DNA from 4 places in the Salinivibrio costicola subsp. alcaliphilus genome. Region 4 is predicted to be linked to each of the others. Evidence: predicted binding sites of a transcription regulator. Region 4 holds the regulator's gene; each other region holds the start of a gene.
The links. The regulator CRP, encoded in region 4, controls carbon source genes, mostly activating them, when cyclic AMP is high. The targets are predictions, from matches to a motif close to TGTGANNNNNNTCACA.
Positions count from the first base shown of each region.

Region 1: the regulator CRP is predicted to act here: its motif matches at 758-773, upstream of rppH (RNA pyrophosphohydrolase).
Region 2: the regulator CRP is predicted to act here: its motif matches at 801-816, upstream of malT (HTH-type transcriptional regulator MalT).
Region 3: the regulator CRP is predicted to act here: its motif matches at 923-938, upstream of BZJ21_RS00505 (NupC/NupG family nucleoside CNT transporter).

Region 1 covers NZ_MUFR01000014.1:38,116-40,323, forward strand. The annotation lists gene mutH (DNA mismatch repair endonuclease MutH) at 1-345, opposite strand, end outside; gene rppH (RNA pyrophosphohydrolase) at 927-1,439, shown strand; gene ptsP (phosphoenolpyruvate--protein phosphotransferase) at 1,452-2,208, shown strand, end outside.
Region 2 covers NZ_MUFR01000017.1:40,340-42,547, forward strand. The annotation lists gene BZJ21_RS07585 (glycogen/starch/alpha-glucan phosphorylase) at 1-462, opposite strand, end outside; gene malT (HTH-type transcriptional regulator MalT) at 971-2,208, shown strand, end outside.
Region 3 covers NZ_MUFR01000001.1:112,504-114,711, reverse strand. The annotation lists gene BZJ21_RS00505 (NupC/NupG family nucleoside CNT transporter) at 1-852, opposite strand, end outside; gene BZJ21_RS00500 (BCCT family transporter) at 1,487-2,208, shown strand, end outside.
Region 4 covers NZ_MUFR01000002.1:120,903-123,110, reverse strand. The annotation lists gene BZJ21_RS01265 (phosphoribulokinase) at 1-577, shown strand, start outside; gene crp (cAMP-activated global transcriptional regulator CRP) at 827-1,459, shown strand; gene BZJ21_RS01255 (DUF1338 domain-containing protein) at 1,578-2,208, opposite strand, start outside.

The sequences.
Region 1 (2,208 bases), on a different contig from region 4:
CCAACGAACCCCCGCAATCCCAGTGAGCGGCGCGACACAGACAAAGGTTGTTTCTAGAGGCTTACCGTTTTGGTTGACGGGAATGGTTTTTAGCTCAATCCCCAAATGTGCGAAGTCTTGTTCAGGCTTACTCCCCGCATTGGCACCTAAACAGGTCTCGAGTAACATACCGATCCAGCCTTTTTCCCGAGAGAGTGTTTCCGGACAGCTTATCGCTAGTGATTGGCTCACTTCACCCAGCGTCAGACCTGCAAGCTCTAGTGCTCGGTCCATCAGTATCTGTTCAGACTCAGGAGGATGTATCACAGTGGCTCGATCCTGTTTATGGGCATAACGGTCGTGCATTATCGAGAACTGTCATCAGTGCTGCAAGTGGATCCTTGGGGAGAGAATGTCATGACTGTCCTTTAGTTATCCACATGGGCATCATTTTATGCGCGTAAAATGAGGCACATGATCATATATACAGTAATAAAAATCAGAGAAAAATGGATAAAAGAGCTGATCTGTCGTTTTTTTGAGCTATCGATGTGGATAATTCACTAACTGGTGGATCTTTGAGCGATCTGTGCGTATTTAATGATCGTCGGATCTTGTCAAGGATCCTACCTTAACGAATTACTTTTAAGTTTATGAATTTAAAGTCTTATTTTAGTTGTATGACAATATTTCCTTCCGTTAGATGATCGATACCTGATGCTTTAATGCACTTTTTCTAGGCTTCTTCACAAATCTATCCACAGAAAGCGTGAATAAATGTGCGCAAACTCTCATTGCTATGTTTATAACTTCCTGTTAGAGAGTGAGTTATCCTCAGATGACGACGAGAGCGCAAAAAAGAAGGTCAATCCACAATGTTTGTTTACCCTCAGCCGCTTTTTGTGAAAAAATCAGGTTCAGTAGAGATTTATCATTGAGGTTGTCCAGTGATTGATGGCGATGGCTATCGTCCCAATGTGGGGATAGTAATTTGTAACGGCCACGGTCAAGTACTCTGGGCTCGTCGATATGGTCAGCATTCATGGCAGTTTCCACAAGGTGGTATTGATGAAGGAGAAAGTCCTGAGCAAGCCATGTATCGTGAATTGTATGAAGAAGTTGGGCTGACCAAAAAAGATGTGCGCATCTTGGGGACTAGTCGACATTGGTTACGTTATAAATTACCGAAACGCTTGGTGCGGTGGGATTCTAAACCCGTATGTATTGGGCAAAAGCAAAAATGGTTTTTGCTAAAGCTTGAGTGTGATGAGTCACAGGTGAACGTCTCGCGCGGCGGGACACCGGAATTTGATGGCTGGCGTTGGGTCAGTTATTGGTATCCTGTGCGTCAAGTCGTGGCATTTAAGCGTGAAGTCTATCGGCGTGCAATGAAAGAGTTTGCGCCGCTTGCGATGCCTTTTAAAGAACGCAAACCTCGACGTAAAAATAAGCGAGGGTAAAGGAGAAACTCGGTGCTCACGCAGTTAAGGAATATTGTGCAAAGCGTTGCAGTGTCAGCCGATCTCGATCAGGCGCTGCATACGTTGGTGCAACAAACCTGCTTGGCAATGCGTACCGAGTGCTGCTCTGTCTATCTCGCCAACTTTGAGCAACAAAGCTTTGATTTGATGGCAACGCAGGGGCTCGATCCGTCGGCGCAAGTGTCGATGTCGTTTGGTGACGGGTTAGTTGGCGTGGTTGGTCAACGGGCTGAGCCTTTAAACCTCGCTTATGCACGACGACATCCTGCGTTTAAACCTTTTCCAGCGACAGGAGAAGATGCGTTTCAATCTTTTTTGGGTACGCCCATTATTTATCGCAAAAAGGTGCTGGGCGTACTAGTCGTTCAGCAACACCAACCGCGTCAATTTGATGAAAGTGAAGAGTCGTTTCTTGTCACCTTAGCCGCGCAGTTGGCGGTGGTATTTGCCCATGCGGATGCGCAAGGGGGGTGGCAAGGTACCCGATCGCCTATTTTACTTGAAGGGATGCCGGCGTCACCGGGGATCGGTATTGCTCAAGCTTGGTGCGACGAGTCGCAACCAAGGCTAGAAGACGTTGCTCCGGCAAGCAGTCTCGATGTGTCGCGAGAGCTCGACCGCCTAGACGCCGCGATTGATGAGGCCAGTACCGAGTTCCGGCGTTTGCGTAAGCGCTTTGATAAGGAGCTACAAAAAGACGCATTAGCGATTTTTGATCTGTTTGTACATCTGCTCAATGATCCCATGT
Region 2 (2,208 bases), on a different contig from region 4:
TTGGCGGAAAAGGCCATACTCGTAATGTAAGCCATAGCCAACAGCTGGATATTGCTGTGCCGCAAGTGAATCCATAAAGCAAGCGGCGAGACGCCCAAGCCCACCGTTGCCGAGTGACGGGTCACGCTCTTGCTCTAATAAGTCGGTAAGACCCAGACCGAGTTCACCAACGGCCTCAGCAATCACATCGTATAAACCCATGCTAATCAGGTTGTTGCCCGTCAAACGGCCAATGAGAAATTCAAGAGATAAATAGTTAACGCTTTTTGCCTGTTTGATCGCTTGATCGTTTTCAGTCGCCACCAAGTCGCCTGTTGTGTGCTCAGCCAATGCACGCCCTAAGGCAAGGTACCAATCGCGTTGTTGAGCGGTTTCAGGTGCGTGACCTAGCTGGGTCAAGTGTTGGACCATGCTGATTTTAAACGCACTTTTATCAAAGGCATGTTGCTGTTTTGGGGTCATGTCATAACTCTCAATAATGGAATGAAACCTTGATGGCTATTCATCCTGCCCAACTCGAGAGTAACAAACATCCTCCCACTCACAGTGACGGAAAGGAGGAGATGGCAGGGCGTAGAGAGCTGTGTCACACACCAACAGTGAGCCGCCTCTCATCAATCCTAGCATCCACATACAAGCCAGTGATCAACATCACGTTATGGGACAAAAAGCATTCGAAAAGCAGCATGAAAAGTAAGAAATCACTTTTGTTATTTTTGTGCGCCAGCGCAAATTCTATATTTTCCAGGACACATAAATGTACAAAGCTATTTTAAAGGATAGCGAAAACAAAAAACTATTGTGATATAAATCACAAATATAGGGCGTAGATGCACCATTCTGGAGCAATCAACACAAGAGTGGAGAGAGATCATAGTTTGGTATCTAGGAGTCGCATAGACTCCAAGGAGGATAAAGCAGTGTCGCGCTGAGGGGCCGGCACCGTATTTGAGGTTAAGGACAGTGTGTTATGTGGATCCCATCAAAACTTACTCGACCAGGTCGGCTTTATAACGCCATATTGCGCCCTCGGGTGCTCGATATGCTACAACAAGCGCCTCACTATAAATTAGTGATGTTCCGCTCCCCCGCCGGCTATGGCAAAACAACCATGGCCGCACAATGGCTGGCTGATCAGTCCCATGTTGGCTGGTTTAGTATTGATGACAGTGATAATGATAGCTTCCGCTTTATTAACTACTTGTTACAAGCCCTGCATCAAGACACGCAAGAAGGCTGCGCAAACACCATTAAGCTTGCTGAGAAGCGCCAATTCTCATCGCTTCGTGCACTTTTATCCGATGTGTTTGCCGAGTTAGCGAATTTTCATGCCACCAGCTATCTGGTATTGGATGATTATCAGCTTATTGATAACGAAGAAATCCATGAAGCCATGCGTTTTTTCATCAAGCACATGCCGGATAACCTCACTTTGGTCGTCACTTCACGAGCCAACCCGCCATTGGGCACCGCGAACTTGCGTGTTCGTGACTTAATGATCGAAATCGGGAACGAATTACTCGCCTTTGATAACGAAGAGACCACCCGCTTTTTTAATCAACGCGTGGCCGATGGGGTCGATGAGTCAACCGCCAATGCCTTGTGTACCTACGTTGAAGGTTGGCCGTCAGCATTGCAACTGATTGCGATTCAAGCACAGCACCAAAAGCGTACGCTCATGCAAAGCGCGGCCTCGTGTGCCAGCTTTAACCATGCCCACCTTTGGGACTATTTAGCGGAAGAAGTGTTTGATTTACTTGATACTGAAACCCGTCAGTTTTTGATGAAAGTGTCGGTATTAGAAATGTTCAACGATGAATTAGTCTATGCCTTAACGGAGCGCGGCGACGCGTTGGGGATGCTGGAGTCTCTGAACCGCTACGGTTTATTTATTTATCCACTCGAAGGCGACAACAATTGGTTCCGTTTTCACCATCTATTTGCTGAATTTCTTGCCCATGAGCGCCAGGCTCGGATCCCACAGCAGCAACAAACACTGCATCGGCAAGCGGCCTTAGCTTGGCTCAAGCTTGAATCGCCACATCAAGCATTGCGCCACGCACGTTATGGCGAGGATGATGCCCTGTTGGCAGATATTCTGAATCAATATGGTTGGCGGATGTTTAACCGTGGGGAGCTATCGACCCTCGAAGCGGCTATCAGCAAGCTAAATAACGAGTACTTGTACCAGTATCCGAGTTTAAGCCT
Region 3 (2,208 bases), on a different contig from region 4:
CAAGTTTAAAATAGGCCCCAGTTTCCCTAACCCACCATTAATCAGCGCAATCATACTGATCACGGCGAGTAAGCTGGCCCCCACGGCCATCGCAATTTGTAAGCCACTCAAGGCGCCTTGCGTGCCAGCATCAATCACATTCACTGGTTTATCTTGATCGTCTTCGAGCGCTTGGTGTTGAGCATGATTCATGGGGGATTCGGTCTGCGGTACCATTATTTTGGCCATCATTAACCCAGCAGGTGCCGACATAAACGCAGCCGCGATCAGGTATTTCATCTCTACCCCCAAGCCTGCGTAACCCACCATGGTGCCGCCGGCGACTGAGGCGAGCCCGCCTACCATAACAGCAAACAGCTCGGAGCGAGTCATGGTAGAAAGAAAAGGTTTTACAACCAACGGTGCTTCAACGGAGCCAACAAAGATATTGGCCGTGGCAGACATGGACTCAGTGCGAGAAGTGCCAAGTACGCGGCGCAATAAGCCACCAATGAGGCGAATGATCCAAGTCATGACCCCAATGTGGTAAAGCACAGCGATCAGTGCAGAGAAAAAAACGATGGTGGGAAGTACATTAAAAGCGAAAATAAAACCAAGTTTAAACTTAGCCAGATCACCAAACAGAAATTCAGCGCCAATATCGCCAAAACTAATAATCGCCGACACGGCTTCTGATGCGTTAGCTAGAATACGCTGACCAAGCGGAACAGAGATGATAAAGCCAGCAAAGACGATTTGTATTAGGAACGCACCTCCCACTGTGCGCCAATTAATCGCGGAGCGATTTTCCGAAAAGACAACCGCGATAAGGAAGAGGACACTAATCCCCAAAAGGCCAATGCCAAACTGCATGATGTTGCTCCGCAAACGTTAAACTTAGGATGGAAAACGATTGCGGCGGTATTGTACGCGATTTTAATAATGTGACAAGAGTCACTTTTTGTCCTCTTTGTGTTCATTTAATTGCACTTGTGTCTATATTGATAAAAGGTGTGTTGTAGCTCGTAAATGATGCGTGACATCTTGGTTATAAAAGGTGTCGAGACGGGTTCTTCCTATCAGCATTGTGAGTGAAGATTGCGTTGCATCAAAAGTGTTGATGGTGACTGTGTCTATTTTTCATGGGCATCTAGAATAAAACCCGGCTATGATTCGAATAGGCCAAGGATAGTGCTATTTCCTTAGCGACACGATTATTTATAGTTCTGAAATAAAGAGTTCAAATAACTCGCTGAGCGAGTAAGGACGCGGGATTCGGGCTGATTTTTTCTTAGTGGGTGGTCACAAAATGAACATTTGGTTAGGCCCCTAATTAAAAAATTTTCGAGATGTGTTAATGTAGCCGACTGTGTGGTGATGACTGATCTTTTATTGATGTTAAAGATGGCTTAAACATCAATAAATAATGAGCTCGCTACCAACACTCACAGGCTTCCGAATAAACGGACTAAGGAGTTAACTCGTGAGCGATAAAAGCCATGAAGATATGATGACACCAGACGGGAAGGTTAACCCGATCGATACTGACTATCAGGTCGGTCAGGATAACGTAGCGCTGAAACTCGGCCCGTTTGGTTTTGATATTCATAACCGAGTATTTATGATTTCCGGGCTGTCAATTTTGGCCTTCATTTTTGTCACCTTGGCATTTCAAAACCAAATCGGTCCTGTTTTTGGGGATTTGCGTGGATGGCTAACCTCAAATCTAGACTGGTTCTTCCTTTCTGCAGGTAATATTTTTGTTGTTGCTTGTCTAGTGCTGGTTGTGTCACCACTGGGTAAAGTTCGATTGGGTGGTACTGAGGCAAAACCGGATTACGGCTATCCTGGCTGGTTCGCGATGCTTTTTGCGGCCGGTATGGGCATTGGCTTGATGTTCTATGGCGTATCTGAACCATTGACGCACTTCCAAACCGCGTTAGGTGGAACGGCAACCGGTGCTGACGGTCTTCGCACTGACTGGGCGCCTTTGGGGGCGGCAGCCGGGGATACGGAAGCTGCCCGTCGCCTAGGTATGTCTGCGACTATTTTCCACTGGGGCTTACACCCATGGGCGATTTACGCGGTATTGGCTCTAGGCTTGGCACTGTTTGCGTATAACAAAGGCTTGCCTTTGACCATGCGTTCTGTGTTCTACCCACTGTTCGGTGAACGTGTTTGGGGTTGGACAGGGCACGTGATTGACATTCTCGCAATCATTGCGACCTT
Region 4 (2,208 bases):
GCATACCTTTGATGAAGCGGTGCCCTACAATCAAATGCCAGGGACCTTCACACCATGGCAGGATTTACCCGACAATACCAACGTACTATTTTACGAAGGCTTGCACGGCGGTGTGGTTGATGGTGAGGTCAATGTCTCCCAACATGTCGACCTATTGATTGGTATGGTCCCGATCGTCAACCTTGAGTGGATTCAGAAATTTGTCCGCGATACCCGCGATAGGGGCCACTCACGCGAAGCGGTCACCGACTCAATTGTGCGGTCGATGGACGATTATTTGCATTATATTACGCCGCAATTCTCACGCACTCACATTAACTTTCAACGGGTGCCGACGGTCGATACCTCCAACCCACTGAACGCCAAAGGCATTCCTTCGTTGGATGAGAGCTTTGTGGTGATCCGCTTTCGAGGGATGAAAAACGTCGACTTTCCTTATCTGCTGCAAATGATCACGGGGTCTTTTATGTCACGGCATAATACACTCGTCGTGCCAGGCGGTAAGATGGGCTTTGCGATGGAACTTATCATCCGTCCATTGATTCAGCAGCTAATCGAAAAAGGCAAGATTGGCTAGGGCGTAGCGCATCTATCGTGTATTACTTCTCAAGCCGTGATCTTAGCCACGTTTTTGCCAGGTTTTTAGGCGGTTGGCCTAGATCAAAATCAAGAAATTGCTAACAAAAAAAGATACACTCTTGTTAACATACAGTGAGCTTGTAGCCCGCGCCCAGACTTCGTATTCTGTGCATAGATCTGGTGGGTTACCCCTCAGACAAAGATAGGACGTTGTTGCCGGGCAACACATGCAGAGGAAATAAGTTATATGGTTCCAGGAAAACCTCAAACAGACCCTACACTCGAGTGGTTCCTTTCACATTGTCACATCCACAAGTATCCGTCTAAAAGCACGCTGATTCATGCAGGCGAAAAAGCGGAGACCTTGTATTACATCGTGAAAGGGTCTGTCGCCGTTCTAATCAAAGATGAAGAAGGCAAGGAAATGATCCTGTCTTATCTTAACCAAGGTGATTTTATCGGTGAGCTAGGCCTTTTCGAAGATGATCAGGAGCGTACCGCTTGGGTTCGGGCTAAGTCTCCTTGTGAAGTGGCAGAAATCTCATTCAAAAAGTTCCGCCAACTGATCCAGGTTAACCCTGATATATTAATGCGTTTGTCCTCACAAATGGCGCGCCGTTTGCAAGTGACCAGCCAAAAAGTGGGGGATCTTGCCTTCCTGGACGTCACGGGCCGTATTGCGCAAACCTTGTTGAATTTAGCGAAGCAACCCGATGCCATGACGCACCCTGATGGCATGCAAATTAAGATCACACGTCAAGAAATTGGCCAAATCGTTGGTTGTTCACGTGAAACCGTGGGGCGTATTCTTAAAATGCTGGAAGAGCAAAATCTTATTTCAGCCCATGGTAAAACCATCGTGGTATACGGCACACGCTAATCGCGCCGCTCTCTGTATCACCAACCGACGCCCTGGCGTCGGTTTTTCTTTTTAAAACAAAAAAAAGGAAGAGCGAACTCTTCCTTAACCGTTTAGGCCTCGTTATATCCACTATTTGTTAGTGCGTGCTCTCAAAAATTTTATCCGCTGAAGCGGCAACAAACCCCTGGTACAACTCACCGTTGGGCAACACATAACGCTTAGCAAACTCATAAAACCCACCTGGAATGGTTTGCGTGCCATCAGGGAAAACAACAGGGACACGGTCAGCCATGGTGGAGGATTGCTCCAGATAAACGGATGCGTCCCCTTTTACTTCCCCACCCGCTTCGTTAATTGCAAAGCCATTGTCTCGCAGCTTTTGATTAACCGATTGGCAATGATCATGCGCCTTTAACTGATTGACACTCACTGTGAAATGATTCGCGCCATAACCGTGCGCGGCTACCCAGGACGCGTATTCACTCTCCTCAGCAAGCGCTTGATAGGTGGCGCTATCGATGTCCCAAAGCCGCCCCTGATGAAGAAAATCGCTCCCTGTTAGTGACGACGCATCGACTTGTGTCACCAGCTTATGAACAATGGCTTGCAGCGCAGGCGAGCATTGCTCGACCATCAATTCACTGATAAACACTTTCGGCATCAAAGGATCGGGGTGCTCGAAATGGCAGGCATTGAGCTTTTTCGCTTCAAAGGTATAGTCCCCTTTTTGCTGATAGCCTAGCGCCAGGAAGGGGCGCGCCAAGACC